Sinobacterium norvegicum: one gene and its partners. The protein of the gene in region 1 interacts with the protein of each later gene in a pairwise test. Links are inferred from orthologs where the notes say so. Each region holds a gene or a part of one and is shown in the gene's direction. Other genes may lie near its edges. The genes, in order: ftsZ, rlmN and L9P87_RS05805.

Evidence for each region.
Region 2: the proteins of ftsZ (region 1) and rlmN interact in binary tests that used the Escherichia coli proteins (3 or more experiments, as listed by UniProt). The link is inferred for Sinobacterium norvegicum from one-to-one orthologs.
Region 3: the proteins of ftsZ (region 1) and L9P87_RS05805 interact in binary tests that used the Escherichia coli proteins (3 or more experiments, as listed by UniProt). The link is inferred for Sinobacterium norvegicum from one-to-one orthologs.

What each region holds. Positions count from the first base shown.
Region 1 is NZ_CAKLPX010000005.1:18,318-26,068, forward strand. What follows is about bases 1,834-4,666. They hold ftsZ (cell division protein FtsZ), read left to right. Parts: upstream 1,834-2,578; coding sequence 2,579-3,754; downstream 3,755-4,666. Other genes in these bases: ftsA (cell division protein FtsA), read left to right, coding at 1,834-2,529; lpxC (UDP-3-O-acyl-N-acetylglucosamine deacetylase), read left to right, coding at 3,868-4,666. In the rest of the region: L9P87_RS16415 (D-alanine--D-alanine ligase), read left to right, coding at 1-428; L9P87_RS16420 (cell division protein FtsQ/DivIB), read left to right, coding at 434-1,246; more of ftsA, read left to right, coding at 1,297-1,833; more of lpxC, read left to right, coding at 4,667-4,782; L9P87_RS16440 (M23 family metallopeptidase), read left to right, coding at 4,897-5,832; preprotein translocase subunit SecA, read left to right, coding at 6,073-7,751. UniProt on the Escherichia coli protein: Essential cell division protein that forms a contractile ring structure (Z ring) at the future cell division site. The regulation of the ring assembly controls the timing and the location of cell division.
Region 2 is NZ_CAKLPX010000003.1:397,374-403,977, forward strand. Bases 470-3,358 are described here. They hold rlmN (dual-specificity RNA methyltransferase RlmN), read left to right. Parts: upstream 470-1,267; coding sequence 1,268-2,449; downstream 2,450-3,358. Other genes in these bases: ndk (nucleoside-diphosphate kinase), read left to right, coding at 670-1,095; pilW (type IV pilus biogenesis/stability protein PilW), read left to right, coding at 2,513-3,313; L9P87_RS13830 (RodZ domain-containing protein), read left to right, coding at 3,297-3,358. Also shown: fdx (ISC system 2Fe-2S type ferredoxin), read left to right, coding at 1-182; Fe-S cluster assembly protein IscX, read left to right, coding at 201-395; more of L9P87_RS13830, read left to right, coding at 3,359-4,145; ispG (flavodoxin-dependent (E)-4-hydroxy-3-methylbut-2-enyl-diphosphate synthase), read left to right, coding at 4,145-5,257; hisS (histidine--tRNA ligase), read left to right, coding at 5,345-6,604.
Region 3 is NZ_CAKLPX010000001.1:1,314,608-1,322,471, reverse strand. The notes cover bases 2,819-5,764. They hold L9P87_RS05805 (rod shape-determining protein), read left to right. Parts: upstream 2,819-3,745; coding sequence 3,746-4,783; downstream 4,784-5,764. Other genes in these bases: mreD (rod shape-determining protein MreD), read left to right, coding at 5,732-5,764; mreC (rod shape-determining protein MreC), read left to right, coding at 4,875-5,735; gatC (Asp-tRNA(Asn)/Glu-tRNA(Gln) amidotransferase subunit GatC), read right to left, coding at 3,030-3,317; gatA (Asp-tRNA(Asn)/Glu-tRNA(Gln) amidotransferase subunit GatA), read right to left, coding at 2,819-2,933. Also shown: Asp-tRNA(Asn)/Glu-tRNA(Gln) amidotransferase subunit GatB, read right to left, coding at 18-1,466; more of gatA, read right to left, coding at 1,476-2,818; more of mreD, read left to right, coding at 5,765-6,214; L9P87_RS05790 (Maf family protein), read left to right, coding at 6,214-6,807; rng (ribonuclease G), read left to right, coding at 6,880-7,864. UniProt on the Escherichia coli protein: Forms membrane-associated dynamic filaments that are essential for cell shape determination. Acts by regulating cell wall synthesis and cell elongation, and thus cell shape.

The sequences.
Region 1 (7,751 bases):
CTGGGGGTGAAGGCGCCATTGTGATGGCGGAGCGCTGGATAGAAGGTCGAGAGTTTACCGTGGCGGTACTAGACGGTGCAGCCTTGCCGGCGATAGAGCTCAAAACCGAGCATAGTTTCTACGATTATGATGCTAAATATATATCTGATGATACGCAGTATATATGTCCAGCGCCGCTGAGCGACGACGAACGTGTATTGCTGGCTGATTTAGCTGTTCAAGCATTTGACAGCGTTGGCTGCCGTGGTTGGGGACGGGTAGATTTCATGCAAGATCATCAGGGCAGAGTATACTTGTTAGAGGTAAATACTGTTCCGGGTATGACCAGTCACAGTTTGGTGCCAATGGCAGCGAAGCAAACGGGCTTAGATTTTGAAAGTTTAGTCCTAACAATTTTGCTGGATTCACTCAACAGCGAGGATGGCTGAGCACAATGGCTAAAAAGGTAGCGGGAAAAAAGCAGGTGCAAAAGGGGGCTTCTCGTACCGTAGAGAAGCAACCATTGCGCATTGTGCTGCCTTTTAAGATGCTGGCATTATCCGCTCTTGCATTGTGTAGTGTGATGGGCGGTTACTATGCCATCGTCAATATGCCAGCTGTAGATTTCTCCTGGCATGGAGACGAGGTGGTTGAAATAGAAGCGGTTATTGTTGATGCGCCGTTAGAACAGGTCAGCGAGAATGATATACGTGCCGTCATACTGCCTTATATGGAGCAAGATTTTTATGGTATAGCGCTTGCTCAGTTACAGCTCGATCTCACCTCTCTTCCGTGGGTGGATACAGCAGTCATTAAGCGGCAGTGGCCCAATAAAATATCGGTCACTTTGCTGGAAAAGACTGTTATAGCACGCTGGGGTGAGAGTCAATTGCTGACTCAAAAAGGCAATATGTTTACGCCAGAGAGAATGATAAAACCATTATTACTGCCAGAATTGGCTGGCCCAGACGGTATGCAAGTCAGAGTAATGGAATTATATTTGGAACTAACGCTATTGCTAGGTAATATTGAGCCTAAAATAACGCGCCTGGCAGTAGATGAGCGCTATAATTGGACGTTAGTACTGGATAATGATGTTCGTTTGATCTTGGGTAATGAATTGATGGTTGAGCGCCTTAGACGCTTTGTGACCTTATATTCAGAATTGAAATCACAGCCACAGTCTATAGACTATGTCGATTTTCGGCACGCAAATGGCTTTGCAGTGGGCTGGAAGAATAATAAAATGAAAAATGCTAATGGCTGATTTAAATTATAGATGCAATAGCAAGCCATTTGGGCTTGGGAGAAACCGGGATGACTAACCCTCAACAGGGAAAAATGATAGTAGGCCTTGATATTGGAACCAATAAGGTTGTTGCTATTGTGGGTGAGATTGGTGCAGACGGCGGCGTTGAAATTGTCGGTCTGGGATCACATCAGTCCCGCGGTTTAAAAAAGGGTGTTGTGGTAAATATCGAGTCGACGGTCCAATCCATACAGCGTGCTATAGAAGAAGCCGAGTTGATGGCGGGCTGCCAAATACACTCTGTCTATGCCGGTATTGCCGGCAGCCATATTAATAGTTTAAATTCGCACGGCATCGTTGCGATACGAGATCGTGAAGTGTATCCCCTGGATATCGACCGTGTCATCGATGCGGCACAAGCGGTGGCAGTGCCGGCTGATCAAAAAGTTCTACATATATTGCCGCAGGAGTATGCCATTGATAATCAAGAGGGCATTAAAGAGCCTCTGGGAATGTCTGGTGTTCGTCTAGAAGCTAAAGTGCACTTGGTGACCTGTGCTGTTAACGCCGCTCAAAACATTGAAAAGTGTATTCGCCGCTGTGGACTAGAGGTTGACGATATTATTTTAGAGCAACTGGCCTCTAGCTACTCAGTATTGACCGATGATGAGAAAGAACTGGGCGTTTGTATTGTTGATATCGGCGGGGGAACCAGTGATATTGCGATCTTTACCGAGGGTTCAATCAAGCACACTGGCGTTATTCCTATTGCCGGTGACCAAGTCACTAACGATATTGCGATGGCATTGCGGACCCCGACACAGCATGCTGAAGAAATTAAAATAAAATATGCCTGCGCTTTAACGCAACTTGCCGGCGCCGATGAAACAATTAAAGTGCCCAGTGTGGGAGATCGTCCGCCGAGGAATCTATCGCGCCAGGCATTGGCCGAGGTGGTTGAGCCTCGCTACGATGAGCTATTTACGCTGGTTCAGGCTGAAATTCGCCGCAGCGGCTTTGAGGACATGATTCCCGCTGGTATCGTATTGACGGGTGGCACCTCGAAGATAGAGGGCGCTATTGAATTGGCGGAAGAGATATTTCATGCGCCGGTTCGTTTGGGGTATCCGACCAATATCAGTGGTTTAAAAGATATAGTAAGAAACCCTGTGTATGCGACAGGGGTTGGTTTGCTGCAGTATGCGGTGGATCAGCAGGGTGAAAGCGGCATCGTACAAAAAGAAAGGCAATCGCTGAGCTTTGTCGAGCGTGCCAAACAGTGGTTCCATGGAAATTTTTAAAGCGTTGTAACAGCACCAGCAACAGTGCAGATATAAAAGGGAGAACATTATGTTCGAGATGGTAGATAACGTACCGCAGAGTGCGGTAATTAAAGTCATTGGTGTCGGTGGAGGCGGTGGTAACGCTGTCAAACACATGATTACCAATAATGTTGATGGCGTCGATTTTATCTGCGCTAACACGGATGCACAGGCATTAGCTGATGTGGCCACGAAGACTGTCCTGCAGTTAGGCGGCGCTGTCACCAAAGGACTTGGTGCCGGTGCAAACCCTGCTGTTGGTCGTCAGGCTGCGATGGATGATCGTGAGCGCATTGCAGAAGTGTTAGATGGCGCTGATATGGTCTTTATTACCGCCGGTATGGGTGGTGGTACGGGTACTGGGGCGGCGCCGGTTGTCGCTGAAGTAGCTCGTGAAATGGGGATTTTGACCGTTGCTGTAGTGACCAAGCCGTTCCCATTCGAAGGCCGCAAACGAATGAAGATTGCTGACGAAGGCCTGAAAGAGCTGGGCGAGCATGTTGACTCATTGATTACCATCCCGAACGAGAAACTACTGTCGGTGTTGGGAAAGACCACATCGTTGCTCGATGCCTTTAAGGCCGCCAATGATGTTCTGTTAGGTGCGGTTCAAGGTATTGCCGATTTGATTATCCGCCCGGGTATGATCAATGTCGATTTCGCCGACGTGAAGACTGTCATGTCTGAAATGGGTATGGCGATGATGGGCACGGGCACTGCAACCGGCGACAATCGTGCGCAGGAAGCGGCTGAGGCAGCAATTCGCAGTCCGCTGCTGGAAGATGTGAATCTGCAGGGTGCACGCGGTATCTTGGTAAACATTACCGCAGGCTTGGATCTGTCGCTGGGTGAATTTACCGATGTCGGCGACACGGTTGAAGACTTTGCCTCTGATAATGCGACTGTTGTTGTCGGTACGGTTATTGACGCGGAGATGTCTGACGAGATCCGTGTGACTGTTGTTGCAACAGGCCTCGGCGATGATCTGCAGGAAGTGCCGGTCAAGCCTGTGGTGGACAACACACGAAAGTCTAATGGGCTGCCGAACTACAATGAGCTGGACCGACCAACGGTAATGCGTAAGCGAACAACAGATGCACTCAGCCCTAAGGCTGCAGCTGTTCCTGAGCCGAGCACTGCTGGCGCCGACAAAGACATGGAATATCTTGATATTCCAGCCTTTCTTCGTCGACAGGCCGATTAGTCCTAATGGGGTAAACCGTGGCGATTTGGTATCAGGATTTTATTCTGGTATAATCGCCGCCCCCCGCAATGCATGTGCAGTTTCTTGCGGGCATTCATAAGGTTAAAGAGTCGATGATTAAGCAACGTACGCTTCGAAATGCGATAAGAGCAACAGGTGTTGGTCTTCATACAGGTCAGAAAGTATATCTGAACCTCAAGCCAGCCCCTGCTAATACGGGCATTATTTTCCGTCGTGTGGATCTTGATCCCGTGGTTGAAATTCATGCCAAAGCCGACAATGTCGGCGATACAACGCTGTCTACCACCTTGGTAAATGGTGATGTACGTGTGTCTACCGTAGAGCATTTGTTGTCTGCAATGGCAGGTCTCGGCATCGATAATGCCTATATTGAATTAACCGCACCTGAAGTGCCGATTATGGACGGCAGTGCAGGTCCTTTTGTCTTTTTGATCCAGTCCGCTGGTATCGAAGAACAGAATGCGGTGAAGAAGTTTATCCGTATTAAACGCCCGATTACCGTGACCGATGGAGATAAGGTAGCCAGCTTCCTCCCTTTTGATGGCTTCAAAGTATCCTTCGCAATCGATTTTGATCACCCGGTGTTTAAAGGACGTAAAGTCGATGCCGAAGTTGATTTCTCCAGCACCTCGTTTGTGAAAGAAGTCAGCCGTGCGCGCACCTTTGGTTTTATGCATGAGATAGAATATTTACGCTCCAAGGGCTTGGCCCAGGGTGGTAGTGTTGATAATGCTATTGTTGTTGATGAATACCGTATCCTCAATGAAGGCGGTCTTCGCTATGAAGATGAGTTCGTCAAGCATAAAATCCTTGATGCCATCGGCGATTTATACCTGTTGGGTAACAGCCTAATCGGTGAGTTTAAGGCGTTTAAGTCAGGCCATGCGTTGAATAATGCGCTGTTGCATCAATTGATTGCAGAGCAAGATGCATGGGAAGTGGTGACTTTTGAAGATGGTGCAGAGTCGCCAATTTCATATATTAATGCGGCGGCTGTTGCGTCGTAAGCATTAGCAAATCATGATACAGGGGGCTTTAGGCCCCTTGTTTCGTATTTATTCATGAGAAAAAAGCTCGATAGGGATGGCGGCTGAAGTACTCCAAGTAGATTAGTTCGATTTATGAAGATAATTGTCGTAAGTGATCGTGGAGACCGTACCCACTCTTTTCACTTGAATAAACTGACACGGTATGGCGCGGCAGCCTTGCTGCTGTCATTGATCGTGGCGGTCAGTTTTTTCAGTTACAAGCTCTACTCGTTGAATTCGCAGGACGGATTTCAGCAGCAGGCTAATCAAACATGGTCGGTAAGACTTGATCGTCAACGCGGCGATATTGCCGATATACAGCAGCAGGCTGAGCGCGATTTGTCGGCTTTAACCTTGCAGATTGCCGATATTCAAAGCCGTTTGGTGCGTATCGATGCCTTGGGTCAACGTGTGGCTGAGGCTGCAAAGCTTGCAAAAGGCGAGTTTGACTTTAGTCGTAAGCCGGCTGTTGGTGGCCCAAGCTCGGCTGATGGCGATGCCACGCTTAATTATCAGCCGCCAGCCTTTATGGATTTAATTAACCAGCTCAACGCAGAGCTGAATGATCGGGAGCGTCAGCTCAAAATAATTAATGACATCATGGTGAACCGTGAGCAGAGCAGCGAAAGCTTTTTATCGGGTCGTCCGATTAAAAAAGGCTGGCTGTCCTCGCCTTTCGGTCGTCGTACAGACCCTTTTAACGGACGCATAGCGATGCACAATGGTGTCGATTTTGCTGGTGAGGAAGGCTCTAAGGTCATTGCTGTTGCTGCCGGTGTGGTGACATTTGAAGGGCGTATGAGTGGTTACGGAAATATGGTCGAACTGACTCACAGTAACGGTTACAAGACTCGCTATGCCCATAATGCCACACACCTTGTCAAAGTGGGGGATGTGGTTAAGAAGGGTGACCCTATTACCTTGATGGGCTCAACTGGTCGCTCAACCGGACCGCATGTGCACTTTGAGGTGTTGAGAAACGACGTCAAAGTCGACCCCTCTCGCTATATTTATCGCGCCAGTCGCTAGCCAGTTTAAATACCGAGCCCTTGGGACCACCCCAGGGGCTTTTTTTTGTTGTAAAAATGCCGTTTTTGTCCAGTAAATATGCTGGCTTGATTAAATAACCAGCATAATTGACAGTTGGTGATTTAAGCTCTTGCGAAACGTTGATGTATGGGTAAAACTGTAACGCTTTAAAATACTACCCGCTATTTTGGTTGTGCTGTATTAAGAGGGGAAAACCCCCCAGGTTTAACGAAGGTTATTATGATTGTTCGCTTGTTGAGAAAGATTCTAGGTACTAAAAACGATCGTGAACTGAAGCGAATGCGCAAGGTCGTTATTCAGGTTAACGGCTTTGAAGAATCGATGGCTGGCTTAGATGATGCGCAACTCTGCGCTAAGACAGGCGAGTTCAAACAGCGATTAAGCGATGGCGAAAGTCTCGATCAAATTCTACCCGAAGCCTTTGCCGTCTGTCGTGAAGCGAGTCAGCGGGTGATGGGGATGCGTCACTTTGATACCCAGCTAATCGGTGGTTTGACCCTGCATGAGGGTCGTATAGCAGAGATGCGGACGGGTGAGGGTAAAACCCTGGTGGCGACACTGCCGGTCTATTTAAATGCACTTGCCGGCGAAGGTGTCCACGTTGTTACCGTTAACGACTATTTGGCGGCTCGTGATGCAAACTGGATGCGCCCGTTATATGAATTCTTAGGGTTGAGTGTCGGCGTTGTTGTACCTCAGCAGGATCCGACCACCAAGCGTCAGGCCTATGCCAGCGATATTATTTATGGCACCAACAACGAATTTGGCTTCGATTATCTACGCGACAATATGTCGTTTTCAGCAGAGGAGCGCTTTCAGCGTGGCCGTAGTTTTGCCATTATCGACGAGGTCGACTCAATTCTCATCGATGAGGCCCGTACACCGCTGATTATTTCAGGCCCTTCTGAAGATCACTCTGAGCTTTATCGTAAGATTAACACCTTTATTCCGCAGCTAACCGCAGCCGTTATTGAAGAAGAGGGTGTCGAGCCTGTCGAGGGTGATTACACGCTGGATGAAAAGTCGCGTCAGATTGAATTAACGGAGGTTGGTCATACGGCGGTTGAGCAATGGCTGATCGCTAATAATATGCTGAAGGAGGGTGATAGCCTCTACTCGAGCACCAACCTCACCTTGTTGCATCACGTCCATACTGCGCTCAAAGCTCACGTGTTGTTTAAGGCCGATGTTGATTATATTGTTCAGGACAACGAGATCGTACTCATCGATGAGCACACTGGCCGTACCATGGCCGGTCGTCGTTTATCGGAGGGCCTACACCAGGCGATAGAAGCCAAAGAAGGTGTTGAGGTTCAGGCTGAGAGCCAAACACTGGCCTCGACAACCTTCCAGAACTATTTCCGTCTATACGACAAGCTGGCGGGTATGACCGGTACTGCAGATACTGAGGCCTTTGAATTTAATCAGATTTATGGCTTGGATGTGGTTGTTATACCCACCAACAAAGATGTTCTGCGTAAGGATTTGAACGACTTAATCTACCTCAGTAAAGAAGAGAAATTGAATGCTGTGGTGGAAGATATTCGCGAGTATCAGGCGAAGAAAGTGCCGATCCTGGTCGGTACCGCCTCGATAGAGTCGTCGGAAGAGCTTCACGCATTGCTGGTGAAAAGTAAGATTGAACACCAGGTATTGAACGCCAAGTTCCACGCCAAAGAGGCTGATATTATCGCTCAAGCAGGCCGCCCTGGTGCGGTGACCATTGCGACTAATATGGCTGGCCGTGGTACCGATATTGTATTGGGCGGTAATCTCGAATCTGAGATTGCAGCACTGAAAAACCCAACCGAAGATAAGATTGCCGAGCTAACCAAGGCCTGGGAAGAGCGTCACCAAGCGGTGCTTGATGCGGGTGGCTTACACATTATCGGTACGGA
Region 2 (6,604 bases), on another replicon or contig:
TGGTTATTCGTGAGGGTTTCGACTCGATGGATGAGGCCGATGAGCTAGAAGAGGACTTTCTCGATAAGGCGTGGGGGCTGGAGCCGGATTCGCGCCTGAGTTGTCAGGCTGTTGTAGGCGAAGAAAATTTGGTGGTTGAGATTCCGAAATACACGATCAACCAAGTCTCTGAAAATCATTAATGAATAAGGTATAAAGTAATGCAGTGGACTGATGTGCTGGATATTGCGATTGAGTTGTATGAGGCTCACCCGGATGTAGACCCCAAGGGGGTCCGATTTACCGATTTGCGTCAGTGGGTTATGGATTTGCCAGAGTTTGAAGGCGATGCAGATCGCTGTGGTGAAAAGGTATTAGAGGCCATTCAACAGGCGTGGATCGACGAAGCAGAGTAGGCTTAGTGTATACAAGCTGAGGCATACTAAAGCACCGCGACAAAACCGCGGTGTTTTGCTGTCTGGCCCGTGAGATTCGGTGTTAAGTATGCTAAATATCCTGTGATAGTGATTATTTGTCATTAACTGTGTCTTTTGCGGTCTCTACAGATACTAATTTGCCAGCAGTGCCGGTATAATCGCCGCCTCAAATCGGCCGCTTGCTGGCTTGATATAAAAATTTAACGACTCGAGTCACCTCGGGTTAAATAATCTAAAATTGGGAGAAGTCTACGTGGCTATCGAACGCACTCTATCTATTGTAAAACCTGACGCCGTTGCTAAAAATGTTGTTGGTGAAATCTACAGCCGTTTCGAAAAGAACGGTCTGCAAATTGTTGCCGCTAAAATGGTTCAGTTAAGCCAGGAAAAAGCAGAAGGTTTTTACGCTGAACACAAAGAGCGTCCTTTCTTCCCAGCCTTGGTTGAGTTCATGACCTCTGGCCCTGTTTGTGTTCAGGTGCTTGAAGGTGAAGGCGCAGTATTGAAAAACCGCGACCTAATGGGTGCGACTAACCCCGCTGAAGCCGATGCCGGTACTATCCGCGCAGACTTCGCCAGCTCTATCGATGCCAATGCTGTTCACGGTTCAGATGCTGTTGAATCTGCTGCTCGTGAAATTGCATACTTCTTCGCAGAAGATGAAATCTGTCCACGCTAAGCTCTTGTGAGTTTGCAAAATAGCGGTGCTTAGGTGCCGCTAAGTGGATAAAAGCCCTATACTTTATATAGGCAATTCGGAGGCTTGGCCTCCGTTGTTATTTCTACCTCGGGTAATTTTTCCCGATGGCTAGTAAATATCATAGAATTTTGATGATCGAATTAGGTGTTTTATGAGCGAATCCAGCAACCCCGATTTTACCAATGCCGCCGAGGCTGTGGCGGAGCCAAAAATCAACCTACTCGGTCTGTCGCAGCAGAAGCTGCGCAGTTTCCTCAAGGCCGTTGATGAGAAGCCTTTTCGTGCTGAGCAGTTGTCGAAATGGATCCACCATCACGGTGTGACCGACTTCGATGAAATGACTAATCTCAGTAAGTCGTTGCGGGCTAAGTTAAATGCCGTGGCTGAAATACGTGCGCCGGAAGTTGTCAGTGAGGAAACCTCGAAGGATGGCACGCGTAAGTGGGTGTTGCGCACGGATGAGAACGGTTTGATTGAAACGGTGTTTATCCCGGAAGATGGACGCGGTACGCTTTGCGTCTCCTCCCAGGTCGGCTGCTCTCTCGATTGCAGCTTCTGCTCAACGGGTAAACAGGGGTTTCAGCGTGATTTAACCGCTGCGGAGATTATTGGTCAGGTGTGGTTGGCACTGCGCTCTTTCGACGGTTTTAAATCGGGTAACGGTCGTGTTGTCACCAATGTGGTGATGATGGGCATGGGCGAGCCATTACTAAACTTCGATAATGTCATGCAATCGATGGATCTGATGATGGACGACCTCGGTTACGGTATATCGAAGCGTCGTGTAACATTGTCGACCTCCGGCGTGGTGCCGGCGCTGGAGAAGATGATCGGCCTGACAGATGTATCGCTGGCGATTTCATTGCATGCACCGGTCAACGAGTTGCGCAGCGAATTAGTTCCGATCAACAAAAAGTATCCGATAGAAATGCTGCTGGATACCGTGCAGCGTTATATGGATTCACTGCCGGATAAAAAACGTGTGGTCACCATAGAATACACCTTGATCAACGGGGTTAATGACCGTGCCGAACACGCCCATCAACTGTCCCAGTTGCTTAAGCAAACGCCTTGTAAAATCAACTTAATTCCGTTTAATCCATTCTCCATGAGTGATTATAAGCGAGTTTCAAATACAGCACTTGATCGTTTCCGCAAGATTTTGCAACATGACGGTTATGTTGTCACCGTACGCACGACCCGAGGCGATGATATCGATGCAGCCTGCGGCCAATTAGTGGGTGATGTCAAAGATCGTACCAAGCGTGCGGCCAGACACCGTGCCGCTCGTGGTATCGAAGACCAGCAAGACATTATTAAGATTGTTGAATAAGTTACACGGCGACTATGCTTCTGCTGCCTATGGCGACAAAATTACAATAATTCGGAGCGTTATATGAACAGCTTAAAGCCCTCGAGGCTGGTTAAATTTTTCGCAACACTGGTCACTGCATCGGTGTTGCTATCGGCTGGAGGGTGCATGAGTGTTGAGCAAACCTCTGTCGATGGTCGTGAAGTCAATGCTGAGAAAGCTGTCAACGATCATGTGAAGGCGGCGATGACCTACTTGTCCGATGGTCAGGTTGGTGCAGCCCAGCGCCACCTCAACCGAGCGCTGGAGTTGGACCCGAAATCAATTCCTGCTCATAATGCCTTGGCTCTCAGCTATAGCATGACGGGAGAGCTGGAGTTGGCTGAAAAGTCCTATCTGGATTTGCTGAATATCGATCCGGGTTACAGCACGGCAAGAAACAACTATGCCGGCATGTTATTCAAACTCGGCCGCACCGATGAGGCCTGTGATCAATGGCAGACTGTGGTGGCAGATGGCACCTACGATCGCCGCGCTGGTGCCTATTATAACCTGGGCCAATGTCGCTTGGTGCAACAACGCTTCGCACCCGCCGAACAGGCTTTTGAGCGCTCCATCGCATTGGATCGTAACAACCCGGCAAGCTATATCGAACTGGCCAAGCTGTACTATGGCAACGGCCAATATGATAAATCGCAGGTGCTTTACAGCGAGTATCGTAATAAAAAGGGCCAGCCCAGCCCGTCCAGTTTGTTGCTGGGGATTAAATTAGCCGTTGAAAACGGTGACCAGAACGCCCAGGCCAGCCAAGCCCTGGCGCTGAAGAGTTTATTCCCAGACAGCCCTGAATATTTGGAGTATCAGCGCCGTGCCAGAAATCAATAATGCCGATCAGCCCATCGCTGAAAACGTGCATGTGGGGCAGTTGTTATCTGATGCCCGTAGAGCAAAGGGCCTGAGCATTGAAGATGTTGCGCTGCACCTGTGTATTACACAGAAGAATGTCGCCGCCATTGAGATTGAGAATTATCAGGCCATCGGTAGCAGTGTCTTTGTCCTAGGTTATTTGAAAAACTATGCCTTGTTATTGGGTTTGGATGTCGATGAGGTGCAGCGGCGCTATCGCGAGCAACTTCCTAAGAAACAAGAGAAACGCTCGATTACCAAACCGCAGCTATCAATACATAAGCGCCATAGTGGCTCACCTCTTTGGCTGTTAGTTGTGTTAAGTGTTTGTATTGGTGGTGCCTTTTGGTTGTTCTCCGGTGAGCCTGTCAGCCGTGAGGTAACCACTACCAACGAGGTGAAAGTGTTGACGGCCAGCGGAGACACAGTAGTTGAGTCATTGTCTCAGCCCGTTGTTGTCGAGTCTGAGCCAGCCCTAGTAACAGAGGTTGAGCCACTGGTATTAGACGAGCAGCCACTGCTGACTGACGACAGTGGCAGTGAGGTTGTCGAACAGGTCTTACCTGACCAGCGTCTATCGATGTATTTCGATGATGAGTGCTGGGTAGAGGTGCGCGATGGCAGTGGCAAGAGACTGTTGTCTGGTATTAAAAAGCAGGGCGATCAGGTTGAATTTGACGGCATTGCCCCCTATCAATTGGTAATTGGTAAGGTCGGCGCAGTCAGATTAACGTACAATGGTGAAAATGTTGAGGTGGTTGCCCGGAGCGGCAAGAAAACTGCCAAATTAACCGTCGGAAAGGCCAGTTAATGAATTTCGAGTCCCCAATTAAGCGTAGAGTGTCACGCCAGATTATGGTCGGCGATGTTGCCGTCGGCGGCGATGCACCGATTTCAGTACAGAGCATGACCAACACTGAGACCTGCGATATCAGTGCCACGGTGGCTCAGATTCAAGCGATTACTGAGGCCGGTGCCGATATCGTACGAGTTTCTGTGCCCACCATGGATGCCGCCGAGGCCTTTGGCAAGATTCGCCAACAGGTCAACGTGCCGCTGGTGGCCGATATTCACTTCGATCACAAAATTGCGCTGCGGGTTGCCGAGTTGGGTGTCGATTGTCTGCGTATCAACCCCGGTAATATTGGCCGTGATGACAAGGTTCGTGAAGTTGTTGCCTGCGCCCGTGATAAGAATATTCCTATCCGTATTGGTGTGAATGCCGGCTCCCTTGAACGTGAATTATTGCGTAAGTACAAGGAGCCTACGGCTGAGGCGATGGTCGAATCAGCCATGCACCACATTGATATACTCGACAAACTCGATTTTCAGCAGTTTAAATTGAGCATGAAGGCCTCGGACGTTTTTATGGCGGTCGATGCCTATCGTCGTATTGCCACACAAATTGATCAGCCGCTGCACTTGGGGATTACTGAGGCCGGCGGCCTGCGCTCCGGTACGGTTAAGTCCTCTGTCGGTTTAGGTATGCTGTTGATGGACGGGATCGGCGATACCATGCGTATTTCCTTGGCTGCTGACCCGGTGCATGAGGTCAAAGTTGGCTTCGATATTTTGAGAAGCCTGAAGCTGCGCACCAAGGGTATCAACTTTATTGCCTGCCCGAGTTGTTCGCGCCAAAATTTCGATGTTGTCGGCACCATGAATGAGTTAGAGGGTCGAGTCGAAGATATCATGACGCCGCTCGATGTTGCGGTAATCGGTTGTATTGTCAATGGTCCCGGAGAGGCCAAGGTTGCCGATATCGGTTTGACCGGCGGCACGCCCAGCAATATGATTTTTATCGACGGTAAAACCGACCACAAAATCGGTCAGGAAAACCTGGTCGACACACTAGAGGAGCTGATTCGGGAGAAGGCGGCTAAGCGACAATCTGAGCTCGACGACATCATTGTAAAAAGCTAGCTGATTACGCTCGCTGGCAGGATTAGAACAGGTGCTCAGTCACCTGTTTATTTGTTTTTAAAGAACTGATTTTTGGAAGATAAAAACGTGGCAAAAATACAATCTATTCGCGGTATGAACGACAATGTCCCAGCCTCTACACCGGTATGGCAGTATTTAGAAAAAACCGTTGCCGATTTGTTAAAAAGTTATTCCTATCAGGAAATCCGTTTTCCCATTCTCGAGCAAACCGCGTTATTCAAACGCTCCATCGGCGAGGTGACGGATATTGTTGAGAAGGAAATGTACACCTTCGAAGACCGCAACGGCGACAGCTTGACACTGCGCCCCGAAGGTACCGCCAGTTGTGTTCGCGCTGGAGAGCAAAACGGTTTGCTTTATAACCAGGTGCAGCGTCTGTGGTACTGCGGCCCGATGTTTCGCCATGAGCGCCCACAAAAAGGTCGACTGCGTCAATTTCACCAGTTCGGCGTTGAGACCTTCGGCATGGCGACAGCCGATGTGGATGCCGAACTGTTGGTGCTGACTGCCAGATTATGGCAGCAACTGGGCATTGACCAGTATGTGACGCTGGAACTCAATACCATAGGCTCTGCCGAGTCGCGTGCCAAATTTAAGGCGGCTTTGGTTGATTATTTGAGCGACCGTAAAGAGCAACTCGATGAAGATAGCCAGCGCCGCTTAGGTACTAACCCGCTGCGTATCCTCGACAGTAAGTCGGCGGAGACTCAGGCGATTCTTGACGGCGCCCCGGTGCTGAGCGATTTCCTTGATGAGGAATCAGTGGCCCACTTCGATCGTCTCAAAACACTGCTCGATGCCGCCGGTGTTCGTTATACCATCAACCCGCGCCTGGTCCGAGGTCTCGATTACTACTGTAAGACGGTTTTCGAGTGGGTGACCACGCACCTCGGTGCTCAGGGTACCGTCTGTGCCGGTGGCCGCTACGATGGCTTGGTTGAGCAGCTTGGCGGCAAGGCCACCCCGGCGGTCGGCTTTGCCATGGGTGTTGAGCGTCTGGTGTTGTTATTAGAAGAGCTCAACGTGGTGCCTGCACATGTCAATAATGATATCGATGCCTATGTTGTGGTGCAGGGCGACAGCGCTTACCCGCAGGCCTTGGCCATGGTTGAGCAGTTGCGCGGTTTGGCGCCCAAGCAAAAGATTCAATTGCACTGTGGTGGTGGCAAGTTTAAGAAGCAGATGAAGAAGGCTAATGACAGTGGTGCGCAATACGCATTACTTGTTGGCGATGACGAGGTCGCCGAGTCGAAACTGGCGGTGAAGCCATTGCGAGACGCCAATGCCGAGCAGCAGCAGCTTTCGGTGACCGAGGTCGCGGCCTTG
Region 3 (7,864 bases), on another replicon or contig:
GTGTTGCTCAATCAGCGTTAGCTGTTGAGCTTTTTCATTAGAATTTTATTGACCACGCCGGGGTTGGCCTGACCCTTTGAGGCCTTCATAATCTGGCCGACAAAGAAGCCGGTCATCTTTTTCTGCTTCGGTCCTTCGGCGGCCTTAAAGGCGGCGACTTGGTCTGGGTTGTTGGCTAATACCTCGTCGATCATCGCCTCGATGGCGCCTTCATCACTGTTCTGTACCAAGCCCTTGGCCTCGACGTAGCTCTTGGCATCATCGGCTTCCTTAGCCCACAGCGCCTCAAATACCTGCTTGGCAATCTTGCCGGAGATAGTGCCATCTTTAATCAGCGCAATCATGCCGCCTAACTGCTCGGCACTGATTGGGCTGTTGCCAATGGTCATGTCGTCTTTGTTAAGCTGGGCGGCAAATTCACCGAGCAGCCAGTTAGCGGCCAGCTTGGCATCGCCACAGTGTTTGTAGACGGTCTCGAAGAACTCGGCCTGAACACGGTCGGCGCTGATGATGGCGGCGTCGTAGTCTGACAACTTGTAGTCTTCGATGAAGCGGGCCTTACGCTGATCCGGTAGTTCTGGCATACGGGCGCGCAACTCGTCGACGAAGCTGTCGTCGAGTACCACGGGCAGTAGGTCAGGGCAGGGGAAGTAACGGTAGTCGTTGGCTTCTTCCTTGCTTCGCATCGATTTGGCGATGTGTTTGTCGCCGTCGTACAGGCGGGTTTCCTGCACAATTGTGCCACCGTCTTCGAGTACGTCGATTTGGCGAGCCACCTCCTGATGGATGGCACGCTCCATAAAGCGGAACGAGTTGAGGTTTTTGGTCTCAGTACGGGTGCCGAATTCGGCCTGGCCGACCGGGCGAACTGAGATGTTGACGTCGAAGCGCAATGAGCCCTGTGACATATCGCCATCACCGATGCCAATCGAGGTGACAATGGCGTGAATCTTCCGGGCAAAGGCCACAGCCTCCTCGGCGGTATTCATATCGGGTTCAGAGACGATTTCAATCAGCGGCGTACCAGCACGATTGAGATCGATGCCCGACATACCGGGGAACTGATCGTGCAGTGACTTACCGGCATCTTCCTCGAGGTGGGCGTGGTGGATGCGAATATCCTTGGTGCTGCCATCTTCTAGCTCGATGGTCACAATGCCGGCACCGACAATGGGCGCGTCCATCTGGGTCGTCTGATAGCCCTTGGGTGAGTCTGGGTAGAAGTAGTTCTTGCGGTCAAAAGTCGAGCGCTGATTAATGTCAGCGCCGATGGCGAGGCCGAACATGGCGGCGTTGCGTACCGCCTCGATGTTTAAGACCGGCAGTGTGCCCGGCATCGCCAGGTCAACCAAGCTGGCTTGGGTGTTAGGCTCGGCGCCAAAGGCGGTCGAAGAGCCGGAGAATATTTTGGTCTTGGTCGCCAACTGAACGTGGATTTCCAGACCGATAACTGTTTGCCATTGCATAGTAATTTCCTAGTCTAGATCCGCTGCGGTGTGGGTGTGCCAGTCGGTGGCCTGTTGGAACATATGGGCGCAGTTGAGCAGTTTGCTCTCGTCCAAGTAGTTGCCAATAAGCTGTAAACCAACCGGTAAATCATTGACCGTGCCACAGGGGATCGACATGCCAGGAAGGCCGGCCATGTTAACGCCAATGGTAAAAATGTCCTCGGCGTACATGGTGACGGGGTCGCTGCTCTTCTCGCCAATCTTAAAGGCGGGGTTGGGGGCAGTGGGGCTCATGATGACATCGACCTCATTAAAGGCGGCGGTGAAGTCGTCTTTAATGAGGCGGCGGATCTGTTGTGCCTTACGGTAGTAAGCATCATAGAAACCGGCCGACAACACATAGGAGCCGATCAAAATACGACGCTGTACCTCGGCGCCAAAGCCCTCGGCGCGGGAGCGGGTGTAGAGATCTTCGAGGTCGACGGGGTTGTCGCAGCGGTGCCCGTAGCGGACGCCGTCGAAGCGGCTGAGGTTGGTGCTGGCCTCGGCGGGTGCGATAACATAGTACGCTGGGATGGCCAGTTCGGTAGAGCCCAGGCTGATTTCCTTCACCGTGGCGCCAAGTGATTCATACACTTTGATCGCCTGTTGCACGGTGTCGGCGACCTCGGGGTTGAGGCCGGCGGTGTCGAAGTATTCCTTCGGCAGGCCGATACGCAAACCGGTTAACGGCTGGTTGAGGTTGGCGGTATAGTCCTCGGTCGGCACGTCGAGCGAGGTCGAGTCTTTATAGTCGACGCCGGCCATGGCGTTGAGCAGTATCGCCGTATCCTCGGCGGTGCGAGCCATTGGGCCGCCCTGATCGAGGCTGGAGGCGTAGGCAATCATGCCAAAGCGTGAGACACGACCGTAGGTTGGCTTCAAGCCGGTAATGCCACACATTGCCGCTGGCTGGCGAATCGAGCCGCCGGTGTCGGTGCCGGTGGCTGCCGGGGTCAGCAGTGCCGCAACCGCCGCCGCCGAACCACCGGAGGAACCGCCGGGGATGGTACGGGTATCCCAGGGGTTTTTACAGGCGCCGTAATAGCTGTTTTCGTTGCTCGAGCCCATGGCGAACTCGTCCATATTGGTCTTGCCCAGGCTGACCAAACCCTGCTGATTGAACTGCTCGATTACCGTGGCGTTGTACGGTGGCTTGAAGTTGTCGAGCATTTTCGAACCGCAACTGGTGCGCACACCCTCGGTGCAAAAGATGTCTTTGTTGGCGATCGGCACACCGGTTAATGGCTGGGCATTGCCGTTGGCTAGCAAGGTGTCGGCAGCCTTTGCCTGTGCCAAGGCCTGTTCGGCGGTAACAGTAATAAAGCTGTTAAAGCGTTCATCGAGACGGTCGATACGCTGTAAGTAATGCTCGGTGAGTTCGACACTGGAGAATGTTTTATCTCGCAAACCCGCCATGATCTCGGCGACGGTTAGTTTATGCATAATGTTTTGTCTCTAATTAGACGACTGTAAAACAGGGGTGAATACACCGCGGCTAAGATGCTGTGGTTGATTCAATGAAGCCGGCGTATGTCGCCGTTATTCGATAACCTTGGGTACCAGGTACAGGCCCTCTTCAACATTTGGCGCCACGCTCTGGAACTTGTCACGCTGGTTTATCTCGGTAACGTCATCGGCGCGCAAGCGCTGCACGGCGTCTAACGGATTGGCCATTGGTTCAACATCGGAGGTGTCGACGCTTTGCATTTGGTCGATCATCTGCAGAATACTGCCCACTTTTTGAGTGACCTCATCGGCCATTGCGCCATCGAGTTTAATTCTGGATAAGCGGGCAACTTGTTCGATCTCTTGTAAGTCGATTGCCATGTTTGTATCTCCGCTAAAAGTCATTTTTGACCGGTAAAAATGTGACTGAGTTCAGTATTCGCTATTCTAACGTTTGCTAGGGGTGGATGCGAATCGCTGTAAAACTGTCTACCGGTGCTACAAACCGCTAAAGTTAACATATTTGCCGCTTGCTCAAAATCCCCACCGTTGCTAAAGTGGCAGAGATTACAGTTTTAGTTCGTTTTTTTTATCAAAACGCGTTTTTTACCGGCCTTAACAGGTGAATTTCCGGCGGTTGATGAGATTCTGCAGTTTTCAACACCATGTTGATGTTTCGCCTTATTGTTCGCAGTTGGGCAGATTGCACGAATCTCACGCGGTGAGTCAATGCTTGCCGCATGATATCTCCGTTACACCCGGCCTATCGCGTCGATAGCGAACCTTCAAATTTAAGGTAACTACTAGCAATGCTTAAGCGAATTCGTGGTCTATTCTCCAATGATTTGTCGATAGACCTAGGGACGGCGAACACTCTTATTTATGTTCGCGATCAGGGTATCGTACTCGATGAACCTTCGGTGGTTGCCATCCGTAACCATAATGGCCAAAAAACAATCGAAGCCGTCGGTGCTGACGCCAAGCGTATGCTCGGTCGTACACCGGGTAATATCACGGCCATTCGCCCTCTGAAAGACGGTGTTATCGCCGATTTCCAGGTGACTGAAAAAATGCTGCAGCACTTTATTTCCAAAGTGCACGAGAACAGCTTTATGCGTCCCAGCCCTCGAGTATTGATTTGTGTGCCCTGTGAATCGACGCAGGTTGAGCGACGCGCTATTCGTGAATCGGCTCTCAGTGCAGGTGCTCGCGAAGTACGTTTAATAGAAGAACCGATGGCCGCAGCGATTGGTGCAGGTCTGCGTGTTGAAGAGGCAACCGGTTCAATGGTTGTCGATATCGGTGGTGGTACCACCGAAATCGCCATATTGTCCTTGAACGGTGTGGTCTATGCTGAATCCGTTCGTATTGGTGGTGACCGTTTCGACGAGGCCATTGTCTCTCATGTGCGTCGTCACTACGGCAGCCTGATCGGTGATGCCACGGCAGAGCGTATTAAGACCGAAATTGGCTCGGCCTTCGACAGCGGTGATGTGCACGAGATCGATGTCCGTGGTCGTAACTTGGCCGAGGGTATTCCTCGCAGCTTCTCCCTTAATAGCAGCGAAATTCGCGAAGCCCTACAGGACCCGCTAATGGGGATTGTGCAGGCGGTGAAAGGCGCACTCGAGCAGTCGCCACCAGAATTGGCCGCCGATATCGCCGAGACCGGTATTGTGTTGACTGGCGGTGGTGCGCTGCTGCGTAACCTCGACATGCTACTGACCGAAGAGACTGGCCTGCCTGTCGTCGTCGCCGATGATCCGTTGACCTGTGTTGCTCGCGGCGGCGGACGTGCGCTAGAGATTATGGATGTGCACAATCTTGATCTACTCTCTACCGAGTAATCGGTGTTTGGGTAAGATGTTATAGTAGCCGGGGCTGATCAGATGATCGGCCTTTGTTTTATTACCAGATAACTAATGATCGGGGAATGTCATCAAACCGCTATTTGGAAAGACTCCGTCTGTCGGGGCGAAAGTAGTGATATTGGCAATATTGGCCATGGTACTCGTGGCCTTCGATTATCGTACAGAGAAGCTCGGTGTAGCCCGCTATGTGACGTCGGTGATTACCGCGCCGGCCTATTGGTTGACGGATTTACCTGTGCAGCTGTCGCTCTGGACCAATAAACACTCAATGAGTCGCTCTGACTTGATCGAGGAAAACGACGCGCTCAAGGCAGAGGCCTTGGTGTTAAAGGGGCGGGTTTTAAAATTGGCCTCTCTGGCGGCGGAAAATGTGCGTCTGCGTGAGCTGCTTAACTCCTCGGCCTTATTGCGTAGCGATGTGGTTGTCGCTGAAATTATCGGCGTACTGCCGAATCCCCAGGCGCAGCAAGTAATTATCAATAAGGGCTCTGAGGACGGTGTCTACATTGGGCAGCCGGTGTTGGAGGCTAACGGAGTGATTGGCCAAATCGTCAGTGTCAGCCTCAAAACCAGCCGACTGTTGTTGATTACCGATGCCAGTCACGCGGTGCCGGTTCAGGTGAATCGTAACGGTGTTCGCTCGATTGCCGACGGCGTTGGTCTTACCGACGAGTTGCAATTGCACCATGTGGCGGCGACAACGGATATCCAAAATGGCGATTTATTGGTCAGCTCTGGCCTCGGTGGTCGTTTTCCCGAAGGCTATCCGGTGGCTCGCGTCAGCTCTGTTATCCACAATCCGGGCTTGCCGTTTTTGATTGTTCGCGCCATTCCAACCGCTCAGCTCGATCGTACCCGCCATGTCTTGCTGGTCTTTCATCGCGACAACAGCGGTGACTTGACCACAGCAACCCAGGCTGCGCAATGATAGAGGCACAGGGGCGGTGGGTGATTTACGGTAGTTTTGCCATCGCATTTTTGCTGGCGGTGGTGCCGATGCCGCACTGGCTGGTGTTCGCTCGCCCCGAGTGGCTGGTGATGTTTTTAATTTACTGGGTGATGGCGCTGCCGCATCGTGTCGGTGTTGGCACGGCCTTTATACTGGGTTTGTTGCTCGATGGCCTGCGCGGTGAAATCATGGGGCAAAATGCGCTGGCCCTGGTGGTGGTCAGTTATATTTGTCTCAATGTATACCAGCGTATGCGAAATTTCTCGCTGTGGCAGCAGGCTATGTTGGTCTTTATCTTGGTGGGGTTGTCGGCGATGATTGGCCGATGGGTGCAGAGTTTTGGCAGCAGTCACCCACCCTCGCTACACTTCTTAATATCGGCATTTTGCAGTGCGATTATCTGGCCATGGTTTATGGTTTTTATGCGCGCTACTCGCCGTCGTTTTAGGGTCACTTAATGGCTACTGATTTTGCTATTTACCTCGCCTCAGCCTCGCCACGTCGCGCCGAACTTTTGCAACAGGCCGGAGTGAGCTTCGAGCGCGTGGTGGCCGATATCGATGAGACGCCGCTGGACAGTGAGAGTCCGAGAGATTATGTCGAGCGACTAGCTCTGGCCAAGGCGGTGGCGGTTCAATCTTTGATTGCCAGCAGTGGCCGGCCGATGAGACCGGTATTGGGCTCTGACACCTGTGTTGTCATCGATGGACAGATTTTGGGCAAGCCCGTTGATCAGGCCGATGCCACGGCGATGCTGACGAGGCTGTCGTCGTCACAACACCAGGTGATGACCAGTGTTGCCGTCGTCGACCATCGGCAACAGCAGGCATTGGTCAGTATTACCGACGTTACATTCCGGGCAATCAGTGCGTCGGAGATTTCCGCCTATTGGCACAGTGGCGAGCCGGCGGATAAGGCCGGCAGTTATGGTATTCAGGGTAAGGGTGGTCTATTTGTTGAGCACCTCAGTGGCAGTTATACCGGTGTCGTCGGCCTACCACTGGCAGAAACAGAATTTTTACTGCAGCAGTTTGGCCTCTCTTGCTGGTAGTATAGTGATTATAAAGCCATAAAAAGACGGTGTTTTTTCTCCCGTCAACAATATTACAGGTGGTAACAGCGTATGAGTGAAGAGATTCTAATCAATGTAACCCCGTCCGAGACGCGGGCGGCTGTGATCGAAAATGGTGTGTTGCAAGAGGTCTATATCGAGCGTACCAGCAGCCGCGGCATTGTCGGTAATATTTACTGTGGCAAGGTCGTCAGAGTGCTGCCCGGCATGCAGGCAGCCTTTGTTGATATTGGTTTGGAAAAAGCCAGTTTTATTCACGCCAGTGATATCGTCGGTCGCAGTGAGAAACTCAGTGCCGCTGACAAGGGCGAGGAGCTCAACATTCGCGATTTAGTCCACGATGGTCAGCGTCTCTATGTCCAAGTGGTGAAAGACCCGTTGGGCACCAAGGGGGCGCGGGTGACGACACAGTTGTCGGTCTCCTCCCGTTATTTGGTCTATATGCCACAGAGTGATCATATAGGTATCTCACAGCGCATCGACGATGTCGACGAGCGCAACCGCCTAAAAGAGCTGGTCAATGCCGGTATCGCGGTCGTAGACAGCGAGTCAGGTCAGGTAGAGAGTGACAACAAAAGCGGTGGCGGCTTTATTGTCCGCACCGTGGCTGAAGGTATCGGTGAGGCGGAGATATTAGCGGATATTCAATTCCTCAAGCGACTGTGGCAAACCCTCGAACGCAAGATGCCGGAGACTAAGGCATCCAAACCCGTATACGAGGATTTGCCGCTGGCGATTCGTGTGTTGCGTGACATGGTGCGCTCCGAGGTTGAGCGTATCCGTATCGACTCGACTGAGACTTTTCAGAAGGCGGCGGAATTTTGCCACGATTTCGTCCCCGATATTCTCAATAAAATTGAGCACTACCGCGGTGAGCGACCGATCTTCGATCTCTACAGTGTCGAATCGGAGATTCAAAAAGGCTTGGAGCGCAAGGTATCGCTAAAATCTGGCGGTTACTTGATTATCGATCAAACCGAGGCGCTGACCACCATCGACGTCAATACCGGAGCCTTTGTCGGTCATCGTAATCTTG